Regions from separate parts of the Mesorhizobium sp. ESP-6-4 genome, predicted to be linked through region 1. Evidence: predicted binding sites of a transcription regulator. Region 1 holds the regulator's gene; the other holds the start of a gene.
What was found. The regulator LexA, encoded in region 1, represses DNA repair genes until DNA is damaged. The targets are predictions, from matches to a motif close to TGTTCNNNNTGTGTTCNG.
Positions count from the first base shown of each region.

Region 2: a site for LexA is predicted at 2,735-2,752, ahead of LB523_RS02705 (ATP-dependent helicase). Genes of this name have one in related genera too.

Region 1 covers NZ_JAIUGS010000010.1:46,178-53,868, forward strand. Annotated here, with positions in the region: gene gltX (glutamate--tRNA ligase) at 1-439, opposite strand, end outside; gene LB523_RS18890 (ComEC/Rec2 family competence protein) at 542-3,007, shown strand; gene lexA (transcriptional repressor LexA) at 3,044-3,778, opposite strand; gene kynU (kynureninase) at 4,213-5,460, shown strand; gene LB523_RS18905 (alpha/beta hydrolase) at 5,508-6,338, shown strand; gene glp (gephyrin-like molybdotransferase Glp) at 6,387-7,592, opposite strand; gene moaC (cyclic pyranopterin monophosphate synthase MoaC) at 7,592-7,691, opposite strand, start outside.
Region 2 covers NZ_JAIUGS010000001.1:599,298-606,988, reverse strand. Annotated here, with positions in the region: gene LB523_RS02710 (glucose/quinate/shikimate family membrane-bound PQQ-dependent dehydrogenase) at 298-2,610, opposite strand; gene LB523_RS02705 (ATP-dependent helicase) at 2,793-5,546, shown strand; gene LB523_RS02700 (Panacea domain-containing protein) at 5,595-6,083, shown strand; gene LB523_RS02695 (hypothetical protein) at 6,294-6,845, shown strand; gene LB523_RS02690 (ABC transporter permease) at 6,888-7,691, opposite strand, start outside.

The DNA of each region.
Region 1 (7,691 bases):
CCTTGATGCGGATCGCGCCCTTGACGCCTGCGGGCGCCTCGGATGGGCCGCGGTCGCGCCAATGGCCGTTGTAACGCGGCGGCAGGCCCTTGGCACGTGCGGCCTCGCGCATCGCCTCCAGCTCCGCCGGCGTCTCATAGCTGTAATAAGCCTTGCCCATGCGCACGAGCTGCTCCGCCACTTCGCGGTGACGCGGCGCGCGCTCGAACTGCGAGACGGCTTCGCCATCCCAGGAGAGGCCAAGCCAGGTCAGCCCGTCGAGAATGGCAGCCGTAGCGGCTTCGGTGGAGCGCTCGCGATCGGTATCCTCGATGCGCAGCAGCATCGTGCCGCCGGTGTGCTTGGCATAGAGCCAGTTGAACAGCGCCGTGCGCGCCCCGCCGATATGCAGGTAGCCTGTAGGCGAGGGGGCAAAACGGGTGACGACCTTGTCGGACATGGAACTCTCGAGGAAGCGCTGAAAAATGCATGTTTCGCGCAGACTTCCACGCGACCGGCGTTCATGTAGCATAGGCGGTCTGGGGCGCAAGGGGCAGACCCGATGGCTGGACGTGGCCGGGGCGCGGAGGAGGGCGGGGGAACGACAGCAGGCGTCAGCGAACGCCTGATGTTTGCTCATGCCGTGCCCGCTGAGGAAGCGCCGCTTTCGCTTCCGGCGCCGCGCCCGCCAGCTGAGCTTCTGCCGCCTGGCGGCGGCACGTTACCGCCAGCCTCGCCGACAGCCAATGTCGGCCGGATCCGCAGACAGCTTGGCCGCGTTTCGCTTCCCGCGTTGCGCCGAAGCATAGGCACAGCGGCCGCGACCGAGCTCGACCGCGGCGTCGGCTTCCTGCTGGTACCGGCGTTCCTGGCCGTCGGCGTGATCTGTTACTTCTCGCTGAGCGCCGAGCCGGACCTCTACAGGCCGCTTGCGGCGGTCGCCCTGATGGCGGTCTGCGCGGCGGTCTCGCGTTCCCGGCACAGAACGCATCTTGTCTTCATGGCGGCGTTTTTCTGCGCCTTGGGGTTTCTCGCGGCCAAGCTGGAGACCTGGCGGATGGCGACCCCGATGCTGGGTTCCGAAATCCAGACACGGCTGACGGGCCGCCTCGTCACCGCCGAGGCGATGGCCAACGGCCGTGTCCGGCTCACCATAGATCTGACATCCACGGAACGTCCGAAGCTGCGCTACGCGCCGGACCGCATCAGGCTGTCGGCGCGCAGGATCCCCTCCGGCATGGCGGCCGGGTCGATGCTGACCGGCTATGCCAAGCTGCTGCCGCCGACAGGTCCGGTTCGGCCGGACAGCTACGACTTTTCCTTCGACAGCTATTTTGCCGGCATCGGCGCCAGTGGCTTTTTCCTGGGCGATCCGAAACTTGTCGCGCCGACCCCCAGTGCGCCAACGGAGGTGCCGTTTGGCGCACGTGTGGCATCGGCCGTAGAAAACGCACGCGAGGGAATTGCCGACCACATCAGGAGCAGCATCGGCGGTTCCGAGGGCGAGATCGCGGCGGCGCTGATCGTCGGCGTTCGTGCCGGCATTCCGGACGAAATCAACGAGTCGATGCGGCGGACCGGCATCTACCACATCATTTCGATCTCCGGCCTGCATATGGCGCTGGTCGCCGGCACGATCATGGTCCTGCTACGCGGCACCTTCGCGCTGTTTCCGGATTTCTCGTCGCGCCGGCCGGTGAAGAAATATGCCGCTGGCATCGCGCTGGCGTCGATCGCCGCCTATCTCGTGATCTCCGGCATCGTGGTGGCGGCCGAGCGAAGCTTCATCATGCTTGGCGTGATGCTGGTCGCCGTGCTTTTCGACCGCGCGGCGCTGACCATGCGCAACCTGGCGATCTCTGCCATCGCCGTCATCCTGGTCTCGCCGCATGAAGTGGTCGGCCCGAGCTTCCAGATGTCCTTCGCCGCCACCGCCGCCCTGGTCGGCGCCTATGCCGGCTTTGCCGACTATCGCGCCGGCAAAACGACCGCGCCGCCGGCAAAGCGTTCGTTTCTCGGGCTTCTATCGCGAAAACTGGCAATTGGAGCGGGTGGCGCCGCCGTGACGTCGCTCATCGCGGGCAGCGCGACATTGTTGTTTGCCATCTGGCACTTCCAGCGGGTGTCGCCGCTCAGCCTGCTGGCCAATCTGGCGGTCATGCCGATCGTCTCATTGGTCGTCATGCCGTTCGCCGTGCTGAGCGCGCTGGCCATGCCCTTCGGCTTCGACGGCCCTTTCCTTTTTGTCATGGGCAAAGGCCTGACGGCGATGATCGCCATTTCGGCATGGATTTCCGAGCGCTCACCGGTCGACGCCGTTGGGCTGATCTCGATCCAGTCGGTGCTGCTGGCGACGGTCGCGCTGGTCATCGCGACCATGGCTACCACTTGGCTGAGGCTTGCCGCCGTACCTTTCGCGCTCGCTGCGCTGCTGGCCATTCCGCACGTCCGCACACCGGACGTGCTTATCTCGGAGGATGCGCATCTGGTGGCGATGCCGATCGGCGGCGGCGAGCTTGCCGTCAATCGCGAACGCTCCAACGAGTTCACCACCGACAACTGGAAACGGGCGCTGAAAGCCGAGGAGATCGTGCCGCCAGAAAGGTTCGCCAAAGATACGCTGGACATTGCCGATCCCGTCGACCTGCCGCCCGGCTCGCCCTTCTATTGCAGCGGCGATCTCTGCATCGGTCGGCATCCTTCCGGCGCGATCGTCGCGCTCGCCGAGACCCGCGACACCGCCCGGCCGGCCTGCGGCTTCGCCGACCTCATCGTCATCAACGACGCCACGGCCTATAACCCGTGCCGCGATCCGCGTGTGCTCGTCGTCACCAAGCGGCAGCTGGCGCGCGACGGCAGCGCCGCCGTTTTCTTCGATCCGCAATCGGCAACCGCGCGGCCAACCGTCCGCTACGCGGTCGTAGAACCATACCGACCCTGGCACGAGCAGCGGAAATACACGCGCGAGGCGAGGGGACTGGCGCCCTATAAGCAGCCGGAAAAACCAGCCGCCGCACCGGCCCAATAGATTGTCGTCCGGGCGAAGAAGGCCGGGCAGTTCTGCTCAGTAGCGGCGGATAAGTCCGACGAGCTTGCCCTGAACCTTGACCCGATCCGGTCCGAAGATCCGGGTCTCATAGGCCGGGTTGGCGGCCTCGAGCGCGATCGAGGCACCCTTGCGGCGGAAACGCTTAAGCGTCGCCTCCTCATCGTCGACCAGCGCCACCACGATCTCGCCCGGGCTTGCGGTGTTGGCATTGCGGATGATGACGGTGTCGCCGTCGAAGATGCCGGCCTCGATCATCGAGTCGCCCTTGACCTCCAACGCGTAATGCTCGCCGCCCATGATCATGTCCGGCGGCACCGAGATCGAATGCGTCTGGTGCTGGATAGCGTCAATCGGCACGCCGGCGGCGATGCGGCCCATCACCGGAATGGATACGGCCGCCGCGGCCTCGTCGTCATTGCTTGGCGTCGGGGTGCGCGATGGCGTCGTCGGCTTGACCTGGCGACTGAGATTGCCTTGGCCGCCCTGGATGACGCTCGGCGAAAACTTCTTCGCGGCATTCAGGCCAGGCGCGATCGAGTCGGGTAGGCGCAGCACTTCCAGCGCGCGCGCCCGGTTCGGCAGCCGGCGAATGAAGCCACGTTCCTCCAGCGCAGTGATCAGCCGGTGGATGCCGGACTTGGAGGCAAGGTCGAGCGCCTCCTTCATCTCATCGAATGATGGAGGAATCCCGCTCTCCTTCAGGCGTTCATGGATGAACATCAGGAGTTCATGTTGTTTGCGCGTCAGCATCGGCGGCCCCCACGGGTTCTGAAACCAGAATCAGAAAAACAAACCCAGAACAAACACTATCTGTTCCAGTTGTGTTCCGCAACCGTTTAAAGTTTAGTGAATTTGTTAAGGCTGCCGAAACAATGTCGCATCCGGTGATGCCCTGGCCGCCCCTTGTAGACAGCGGCATTGATTCCGCTCGATTTTGGAGCTTCGGTAAGCTGAAACAAGAGCGCCGACACGATCACGAAGCCGCGGATGGGATCACGTCGGCTCGTTCCGTAAGCGCGCGGCAGCGTGAACGAAACGAATCCAAAATGCCAACCTTGGCGAAGTTCCGGTCCGCAGTCTTCGCCGTCTATGGACCAGCTAACATAGGACCAAAGGTTCTTGCCCTGTCGCCGACGGTGGTGAGACAACCCCCTTGGCCAGATCGAAATGGAGGCGGCAGCACAATGAGGGGAATTCCTGATCTCGCCGAAGTCGAGGCGATGGATGCCGCGGATCCGCTGCGCGCCATGCGCGATCGCTTCGTCTTGCCGGAAGGCATCATATACCTCGACGGCAATTCGCTGGGCGCCGCTTCGGTGGACGCCTTCAGCGAGATCGAGACTGCCGCGAGGCAGGAATGGGCGCGGGATCTCATCCGCGCCTGGAACACCGCCGGCTGGTTCGATATGCCCATCGAGCTGGGTGACCAGCTAGGACGGCTGATCGGCGCGAAACCCGGCCAGACGGTCGTTTGCGACACGACTTCGATCAACATCTACAAGGTCCTGCATGCGGCACTTGCAATGCGGCCCGAGCGTTCGGTGATCGTTGCCGAGGGCGACAGCTTTCCGACCGACCTCTACATGGCGGAAGGCGTCGCATCGACGCGGCCCGGCACGGTGCTGCGGCTCGAAGGCACCGATGCCCCGACGATTGAGGAACTGGTTGACGATCGCGTCGCGGTCATCCTGGTCAACCACGTCAACTACAAATCCGGCCGGCTGCGCGACATGGCGGCGCTCACCCGCAAGGCTCATGAAGCCGGTGCGCTGATCGTCTGGGATCTCTGCCACACGGCGGGTGCGCTGCCGGTGGATCTCGACGGCTCGAATGCCGATTTCGCCATCGGCTGCACCTACAAGTATCTCAATGGCGGGCCGGGCTCGCCAGCCTTCATCTACGCCGCGAACCGCCATCACCGCGACATTCGCCAGCCGCTCAGCGGCTGGTGGGGCCATGCCCGGCCTTTCGCGTTCGAGCAGGGCTACGCTGCGGGCACGGGCATCCGGCGGTTCCTGTGCGGAACGCAGCCGGTGCTGTCGATGCGCGCGCTGAAAGGGGCGCTGGATCTCTGGAACGATGTCGACATGAGGGCCGTGCGGAGAAAAAGCGTCGCGCTGACGGACCTGTTCATCCGGCTTGTCGAGGCCAGATGCGGCGGCTTCGGTCTTGAGCTGGAGAGCCCGCGCTCAGGCGCTGAGCGCGGCAGCCAGGTCTCGTTCGCCCATTCAAATGGCTACCAGGTGATGCGCGCCTTGATCGAGCGCGGCGTGATCGGCGATTTCCGCGCGCCATCCACCATTCGTTTCGGCTTCACGCCGCTCTATGTCGGCTACCGCGATGTCTGGAATGCAGTCGAGGTGCTGCAGGACATCCTGCGCACTGGCGTCTGGCAAGACGCGCGCTTTGCCGTCAAAACAACCGTTACCTGACTTTGAATCGGCGATGCCGAACAAATGATCTGATCGCGGAGATACCGTTGCTGGGACATCGTATTGTCGACTGGGATGACGCCTATGCAAATGGCGCCAATATCGCCGGCGGCGACCGCTGGCCGGCGGCGTGGGATGGGCCGGCGCGGGCATTCCGCGAAAGGCTGCAGTCAGAGGGCAGGGCGCGGCTCGATGTTATCTACGGCGAAGCGCCGCGCAATCGCTTCGACCTGTTTCTCCCGTCTGCGGCGCCAAAGGGGCTCGTTGTGTTCATCCACGGCGGCTATTGGATGGAGTCGGACAAGAGCTCCTGGTCGCATCTGGCTGGAGGCGCGCTCGGCCGCGGCTTTGCCGTCGCCATGCCCTCCTACACGCTGTGCCCGCAGACCAGGATCAGCGGCATAGTCGGCGAGGCCGCGGCAGCGATCGAGAAGGCGGCGGCCATGGTCGATGGTCCGCTGATGCTGACCGGGCACTCGGCCGGCGGGCATCTCGCCAGCCGGATGGTGACCACGGTCTCACCGCTATCATCCGATGTGGCGCGGCGCATACGCCAGGTCGTTTCGATTTCAGGCCTGCACGACCTTCGGCCGCTGATGTTCACAGCGCTGAACGAGACCCTGAACATCGACGAGCCGGAAGCGCGGAGCGAAAGCCCGGCATTGTTGCGGCCTCGACAGGGAGCCTGCATCACCTGCTGGGCCGGCGGCGGCGAGCGTGCGGAATTCCTGCGCCAGAGCGCGTTGCTCGCCAACATCTGGACCGGGCTCGGCGCCTCCACCCGTTCAGTGGTCGAGCCGGACCGGCATCATTTCAACGTTGTCGATGGCCTCGCCGACCCGGATCATCCTCTGACCCGTATGTTGATCGACGAATAAGAGTTACGATCGACTTCGTCGACGTATCAGGATCGACCTCGTAGACGCCTAGCGAAGCATGAGCACGCTGCATTCAGCGCCGGCTTCCGCCGCCGGCGCAAAGGGCTCGCGCACGATCAGGCCGTTGGCGTCGGCGAGCATCCGCAGCATCGAGGAGTCCTGGATTCCGAAAGGCGTCGCGACCAAGGTGCCGGCGTCCTCGCGCACGACCGCGCGCACATAGTCCTGCCTGAGGTCGTTGGCTCGCATCGCAGTGCCAAGCCGAGCCGTTCGCATATCCTGATGGTGATCGCGGCCACCGAGCCGGGCAAGCAGCGGCTTCAGGAACAGTTGCGAGCAGACAATGCTTGCCACCGGATTGCCGGGCAGGCCGATGCAGCGGATATGGCCAAGCCGGCCAAACATCAGTGGTTTGCCGGGGCGCATGGCGATTTTCCAGAAATCGAGCTGCATGCCTTCGCCGGTCAGCACGCTATGGACGAGGTCGTGGTCGCCGACCGAGGCGCCGCCGAGCGTGACGATGACATCGGCGTCCGCCTCGACCGCTTTCCGGACCAGCGCGGCAATCGCCTCCTGGCGGTCGGCGGCGATGCCGAGATCGAGCGCGAGCGCGCCGACCGACTGGGCGGCGGCTCCAACGCCGTAGGCATTCGACGAAATGATCTGGTCGGGGCCGAGCGCGCTGCCCGGGGGCAGCAATTCGTCGCCGGTGGCGATGATCGCGACCAGCGGCCGGCGCACGACGTTCAGGGCTGGGTGGTTGGCCGAGGCCGCCAGCGAAAGGGCCGCTGCATCGAGCACGCGGCCCTTTTCGAGCAGCACGTCGCCCTGGCCGAAGTCGAGCCCGCGGCGACGCACATTGCGTCCTTCCGTGGTCGGCTCCGTCACTTCGATCCTGCCATTGCCGAGATCGCGGACGTTTTCCTGGATGACGACCGTGTCGGCGCCCTCCGGCAACGGTGCCCCGGTGAAGATGCGCACGGCCTGGCCTTCCCCGACAGTTCCGGAGAAACCGCGCCCGGCAGGCGCCATGCCGATGACCTCGAGTAGCGCCGGCGCCGAGGCGACATCGCAGAAGCGCGCGGCATAGCCGTCCATCGCGGAGGCATCGAAAGGTGGCTGCGTGCGCAGCGCGACCACCGGCTCGGCCAGCACGCGACCCGCCGCGTCAGCCAGCGGAACGCGCTCGCCCGGCAGAGCCGTCACGCCGTCCAGCAGGCGTTCGAGCGCCTCGGTGACCGGAAGCAAGGCCATTATGAACCTGCCTTGTAGTCGCCTGATTTGCCGCCGGTCTTCTCGACCAGCCGGACGCCGGAAATCACCATCCCGCGGTCCGCTGCCTTGGCCATGTCG
Region 2 (7,691 bases), on a different contig from region 1:
GTGCGACTTCAGTCGGAACCGATAGCCCGACTGGGGACTTGCGCCAGGAACGAACCAACCGACCCTCCGTTGACCCACTGCCGGAGGCTCCCGCTACAGCGGTTGAGCACAAAGCAGAGGCTCCAGCGCTGGCGGGTTACGCGCTGGAGCCGTCTTAAAAGGTTGGAGCGAGAAAATGAAAGACTATCGGAACAGTGTCCTGGAGGCTCGTTGGCTTCTCGCCGTACCCGCGTCGCTTCTCCTGACCGTCCTGCTGGCCGGCTTCTTGCTTTCGTAGCAGGCCGGCCTCGCCTTGTCCTATTTCGGCAGCGTGTAGGCCATCACGTAATCGCCTGGCTTGGTGCCGACCGAGCCGTGGCCGCCGGCGACGATGACGACGAACTGGCGGCCGTCGGCCACCGTATAGGTCATCGGCGTCGACTGGCCGCCCGCCGGCAGCCTCGCCCGCCACAGCTGCCTGCCGGTGGTGAGGTCGTAGGCGCGCAGATAGTCGTCCACCGCGGCGCCTAGGAAAGCGACGCCGCCCGCCGTGATCATCGGCCCGCCGATGCCGGGAACGCCGACCTTGAGCGGCAAAGGCAGCGGCGTCATGTCGTAGACAGTGCCGTTGCGGTGCTTGTAGGCGATGTTTCCCGTCTTGAGGTCGACGCCGGCGACATAGCCCCAGGGCGGCGCCTGGCAGGGAATGCCGAGCGGCGACAGGAACGGTCCCATCACCACCGCGTAAGGCGCGCCTTCATTGCGGTTCAGCCCCTGCTCGCTGCCCTTGGTATCGCCCGGCGGCGGCACGTCCGCGCGCGGGATGAGCTTCGAGGTGAAGGCGAGGTAGGTCGGCATGCCGAACATCACCTGCCGCACCGGATCGACCGCGACGCCGCCCCAGTTGAAGACGCCGAAATTGCCGGGATAGATCAGCGAGCCCTGCAGCGAGGGCGGCGTGTAGCGTCCCTCATAGCGCAGCTTCTTCAATTCGATCCGGCACGCCAGCTGGTCGAACATGGTGATGCCCCACATGTCGGCGCCGGTCAGCGGCTTGGGATTGAAGGACAGGTCCGAGGCCGGCTGCGTCGGCGAGGCATGATCGCCCTCGATCGCGCCGCCGGGCGCCGGCACGTCCTTCACAGGGATGATCGGCTCGCCGGTGCGCCGGTCGAGCACGTAGAGATCGCCCTGCTTGGTCGGCCCGACCAGCGCCGGCACGACGCCGTTCGCGGTGGTGATGTCGACCAGCGACGGCTGCGCCGGCACGTCCATGTCCCACAGATCGTGATGCACGGTCTGCCGGACCCAGCGCAATTGCCCGGTGTTGAGATCGAGCGCGGCGATCGAGGAGGAGAATTTCTCGACATTGGCGCTGCGGCCCATGCCGAGCTGGTCCGGCGTCTGATTGCCGAGCGGAACGTAGAGCAGTCCCAGCTTCTCGTCGGCGCTCGCCGTCGACCACATGTTGGGCGAGTTGTGGGTGTAGGTTTGCCCGGCGGGCAGCGGCGTCGTCACGTCCGGATTGCCGGAATCCCAATTCCATAGGAGCGCGCCGGTGCCGGCGTCGAAGGCGCGGATGACGCCGGACGGTTCCTCGGTCGAATAATTGTCGTTGACCGCGCCGCCGACGATGATCTTGCCGCCGACGATCAGCGGCGCCGACGTCGAATAATAATAGCCCGACTTCGGATAGGGCATGTTGGCCATCAGGTTCAAGGTGCCGCCCTCGGCGAAGGACGGACACACCTGCCCGTTCGCGGCGTCGAGTGCGATCAGCCGGGCGTCGGAGGTCGGCAGATAGATGCGCGCGGCGCAAGGCTGGCCGGGGGCGATCTTGGCATCGGCATAATAGGACACGCCGCGGCAGGTCTGGTGCTGGCGGTTGGGGTCGAGCTTGATCTTCGGATCGTAGCGCCACTTCTCCTTGCCGCTCGCGGCATCGATGGCGATGGCGAAATTATGCGGGGTGCAAATGAACAGCGCATCGCCGATCTTCAGCGGCGTCACCTGATAGGTCGTCTCGCCGATATCGTCGGGGCCTTTCACGTCGCCGGTGCGATAGGTCCAGGCCGGCTGCAGCTTGGCGACGTTGTCCGGCGTGATCTGGTCGAGCGGCGAATAGCGCTGGCCGAAGGGCGTGCGGCCGTAGAACTGCCACTCGCCGGCCGGCATGTCGCCGCCGAGATTGGCGGCCGTCGCCGCCTTTTCGGTGCCCAGCGTGCCGCCGATATCCATGGGATCGGCGGTCATCGAATAACCGGCGACCGCGAGCGAGGCGAGCACGGCCAGGATCAGCGGCGCGCGTCCGTCCGGCCCCCGCAGCCCCCGCCTTGCCCACGGCGTCAAAAGCCACAAGGCGATCAGCACGATGACGCCGCCGCGCGGGCCGAGCTGCCACCAGTCGAAGCCGATTTCCCACACCGCCCAGCATAAAGTGGCAAGCACGAACAGCGCGTAGAGCCAGAGCGAGGTCGACCGGCGCCTGAACAACAGCCAGGCGGTGATCAGGAAGATCAGGCCGGCGATCAGGTAGTACCAGCTGCCGCCCAGCGCGATGAGCCAGATGCCGCCGCCGCCGAGAATGAGACCGATGAGGAAGAGGACGAGGGAGGTGATGGTGACAGCCAAGACGGTGCTCCTTCGACTGTTGCGCCTTTGCGGCCGCTCTGAGGCGACGGCGCGCCGTCCCTGCCCCGCCGGCAGCTTTCCCTCGCTCGCTCCGGCTGTCAAGTTGGGGGCAGACACGCGAAACTAGAACAAAACGTAGACAGTTCTGGTCTTTCGCTGCCGAATCACTACATTCGGGAGCGATGTCGGGCTTTTCCGAAGACATGCCTTTTTTCGATGAACCGAATGCGCGGCCGGCAGCGGCTCCATCCGGCATAGCCGCGCGCGCCATGGCCGCCCGCAGCGGCCAGAACGGCGTGCCCGATTATCTCAAGGGCCTGAATCCGGAGCAGCGGCTCGCCGTCGAGACGACCGAAGGCCCGGTTCTGGTGCTGGCCGGCGCGGGCACCGGCAAGACGCGGGTGCTCACCACGCGCATCGCTCACATCCTTGCTACCGGCAGGGCCTTTCCCTCGCAGATCCTGGCTGTCACCTTCACCAACAAGGCCGCGCGCGAGATGAAGCAGCGCATCGGCATCCTGATCGGCGAAGGCAATGTCGAGGGCATGCCTTGGCTCGGCACCTTCCACTCGATCGGCGTGAAGCTGCTTCGCAGACATGCCGAGCTGGCCGGGCTGAAATCGGACTTCACCATCCTCGACACCGACGACGTGGTGCGGCTGATCAAGCAGCTGATCCAGGCCGAAGGGCTGGACGACAAGCGCTGGCCGGCCAAGACATTCGCCCAGATGCTCGACAACTGGAAGAATAAGGGCCTTGGCCCGGACGAAATAGCGGAAGGCGATGCGCGCAGCTTCGGCAACGGCAAGGGCCGCCAGCTCTACAAGGCCTACCAGGAACGGCTGCAGACGCTGAATTCCTGCGATTTCGGCGACCTGCTCTATCACCCGATCCGCATCTTCCGCGCCTATCCGGACGTGCTGAAGGACTACCACCGCAAGTTCAAATACATCCTCGTCGACGAATACCAGGACACCAACACCGCGCAATACATGTGGCTGCGGCTTTTGGCGCAGAGGCCGGGGACTCCGAGAAATGGGGCCCCGGGCGGCCGCGCACCGAGCGCATCGAAATCGACTATCGATAGAACAGAAGGTGGTCACTACAGACCACCAGTTCCCGAAGAGGGGCCGTTAGCCCGCAGCGATGAATGGGACGTTTCGGCCGAAGGCCGCAAGCCCGACTGGGCGTCCGAGCCGTTGCGAGGCCCCCGCGGAGGGCCCGCGCCGGCAGGCGCGGAACAGCCCGTGAGCGTGAATATTTGCTGCGTCGGCGACGACGACCAGTCGATCTATGGCTGGCGCGGCGCCGAGGTCGACAACATCCTGCGCTTCGACAAGGATTTTCCGGGCGCCACCATCATCCGGCTGGAGCGCAACTACCGGTCCACCGCGCATATTTTGGGCGCCGCCTCTCACCTCATCGCCCACAATGAGGGCCGCTTCGGCAAGACGCTGTTCACCGACCGCGACGACCCCGAGGATGACAAGGTCCACGTCCACGCCGCCTGGGACTCGGAGGAAGAGGCTCGGGCCATCGGCGATGCCATCGAGGCCTACCAGCGCCAAAAACACAATCTCAACGACATGGCGATCCTGGTGCGCGCCTCCTTCCAGATGCGTGCCTTCGAAGACCGTTTCATTACGCTGGGCCTCAATTACCGCGTCATCGGAGGCCCGCGCTTCTATGAGCGCCTGGAAATCCGCGATGCGTTGGCCTTCTTCCGCGTCGTCGCCAATGGCGGCGACGACCTCGCCTTCGAGCGCATCGTCAACGTGCCGAAGCGCGGATTGGGCGAAGCCACCATCCGCCAGATCCACGACACGGCGCGGGCCATGCGCGTCCCCATGCTGGAGGCCGCCGCAACGCTTGCCGAAAGCGACGAGCTGAAGCCGAAGCCGCGCGCGGCGCTGCGCGAGGTCGCAGCCAATTTCGAGCGCTGGCAGAAGGCGCTGGAAACCACCCCGCACACCGAGCTCGCCGAGACCATCCTGGAGGAAAGCGGCTACACCGACATGTGGAAGAACGACCGTTCGGCGGATTCGCCCGGGCGGCTGGAAAACCTCAAGGAGCTGATCCGCTCCATGGAGGAGTATGAATCGCTGCGTTCCTTCCTCGAGCATGTCGCGCTGGTGATGGAGGCCGAGCAGGGCGAATCGCAGGATGCGGTCTCGATCATGACCCTGCATTCGGCCAAGGGCCTCGAATTCGAGACCGTCTTCCTGCCCGGCTGGGAGGAAGGCCTGTTCCCGCATCAGCGCGCGCTGGATGAAGGCGGACGCTCCGGCCTCGAGGAAGAGCGCCGGCTCGCCTATGTCGGCCTGACGCGGGCGAAAAAGAACCTGCATATCTGGTTCGTCTCCAACCGCCAGATTCACGGCCTGTGGCAATCGACGATCCCGTCGCGCTTCGTCGACGAATTGCCCGAAACCCATATCGATATCGCCGACAGCGGCAACAGCTACGGCGGCTACGGCAATCCCTATGGCGGCGGCTCGTTCGCCTCCGGCCGCGGCGGCGGACGACAGAACCCCTATGGTGCCTCGCGCTTCGACAATATCGGCGCCAAGGACCAGGGCAGCTTCTCCAACACCTATGCCACGCCCGGCTGGCAACGCGCGCAGGCCAACCGCACCGAGGCGACCGACCGCAACTGGGGCACGCGCTCCGGCCACCAGGTCGAGCGCATCGGCTATGGCGAGACCGATTCAGGCTACGGCGCCGGCCGCACCAGCGTGAAGGGCCGCACCATCGAGGGCGAGCTGGTCGCCAAATCCGTCGCCGACACGCCATCCGCCTTCAATGTCGGCGACCGCGTCTTCCACCAGAAATTCGGCAACGGCAACATCGCGGCCATCGACGGCAACAAGCTCACCATCGATTTCGACAAGGCCGGCCAGAAACGCGTGCTGGACGGGTTTGTCGCGCCGGTGTGAGAGCTTATCGATTTGTCCTAAAGGAACAAATAGGGTACAATCGCTTGCATGGCTTACGACTCACGATATATTGCAAATTTGGTGCTTGATCGTGCGGACGCCGAGGGGCTTGGAATTACGAATCTTGAAATCAACAAGATAATCTATTTTTTGCATTCTACATATCTGGCAAATTTTGATAGGCCATTAATTGATGCAAAGATAGAAGCCTGGGACTATGGTCCAGTAATTAGAGAAATATACTCAGAGTTTAAGCGATTTGGAGCTTCGGATATTAGTGCAAGGGCCACAAGATTAGACTTAAATTCTCTAAAGAGAGCGCCAGTGTACGAAACCATGAGTAGTTCAGATGAAACTTTCTTGCATCCGCTGATTGATAAATACATGCATTTGGGGGCAACTAAACTCGTTAATATGTCTCACGAAAAAGGTGGACCGTGGGACCTAGTGTATAATGCTTCGGGGAGGAGCAATCCTGGAATGGAGATAACCAACGATCTCATTCAGCGATACTTTTTAAGGCAAACCCGACATTAATGAGGAACGCTCGTGCAGATAAGCAAACTTAGTAGGCCTCCCTACGCTCACAATTGGGTTCGTTACGTTTTCCCTGATCGTGTTCGAACTACCAAGGAACTCGTCAGGTTCGCAACGGGTGTTCCGACCACCACATATTCTGCAGCGTCGCCGATTATTCGAGATCGAATTGTTTATGGGTTAGATCGGCGAACAGCGTTAATCGCAGCAATGTCCAAAGGACGCGCAAATAGTCGCGGCATTGTCGCCGAATATGTTACGGCGTTTTATGACTACGATGAAAAAAGAGGTTACTTCGGCAAGCCCTGTTTTGACGAAATAGTTGAACCATTTCGAGTTGGTAAGGGTCTTGTCGTTCCCGTCAAGCCCCTGATTACCATCGTTGAGAATGGACTACAGGTTCCCATTTTCACTGTGGGTTGGGCGAATTTCCCGCTGACCAAATGGCAAATGCGTCTGCTTGCCACAATTTTCGAAGACGCGGTCTTCTCGCTTACCGACTTTAGAAAATCTCCTGGCGAATTTCTCTGCTTCCCAAAAGTTGGGAAAGGTGATGCATCTAAGCGCCAGCCTCTGGTCTGGAGACGCGGTGATTTTGAGCTTCTCTCAAGAAATGAACTTCGCGAGTGCCTTGATGAATTTTTGCTCGCGCTGGAAGATGCGAAAATAATTCTAGAGGCAGCACTTCGGAAAGAAAAGGCTGAAGCCCCCGCTGCGGAAGAAACACCGCTGAGCGAGACGCCACTGTTTGACTGGCGCTAGGGCGCTGACGACAGTTGGTTCCAGGCTCTGACTTCGGGTGAGTTACCTGTACCTTGCCTGGTTCCACTTATGGCCGAGCAGCGACAGGATAATGATCAGCCCGTTGAAGAACTGCACGTAGAAGCCGCTCAGGCCCGCCGCCACCACGCCGGTCTGGATGAACGACACCGTGACCGCGCCGATCGCGCCGCCGACCACCGTGCCGATGCCGCCCCAGGTCGGCGTGCCGCCGACGAACACCGAGGCCAGCACCGGCAGCAGATAGCCGTCGCCCGCCGTCGGCCACCAGGTGAAATTGATCATCACCGAGAAGGTGCCGGCGATCGCCGCGCCGATGCCGACGAAGACGAACACTTTCACCCGAACCCATTTGACGTCGATACCCATCTGCCTGGCGCTGTCGGGATTGTCCCCGACCACTTTCACCTGCGCGCCGAAACGATGCCGGTTGTAGAGCAGCGCCGAGAACACCACGAAGGCGATAGCCCAGAATATCTGCACCGGGATGCCCCAGACCTGGCTGGAGAAGATCTTGTAGGCCGAGCTGTCGGCAAGGCCGGTCAGCGCCGTCGACTTGCCTTCGTTGATAATCTGGATCAGCCCGCGCAGCAGGAAGTTCATGCCGAGCGTGGCGATCAGCGACGACAGCCCGCCATAGACGACCAGCGAGCCGACCAGGAAACCGAGCAGCGTGCCGGTGACGAGCGCCGCCGCGATGCCGATAAACGGATCGTAGCCGGCCTGCACGACCAGCGCGAAGACCCAGGAGGCAAAGCCCATTGTCGCCGGAAATGACAGGTCGATCTCGCCGCAGGTGACGACGAAGACCAGCGGCACGACCACGAA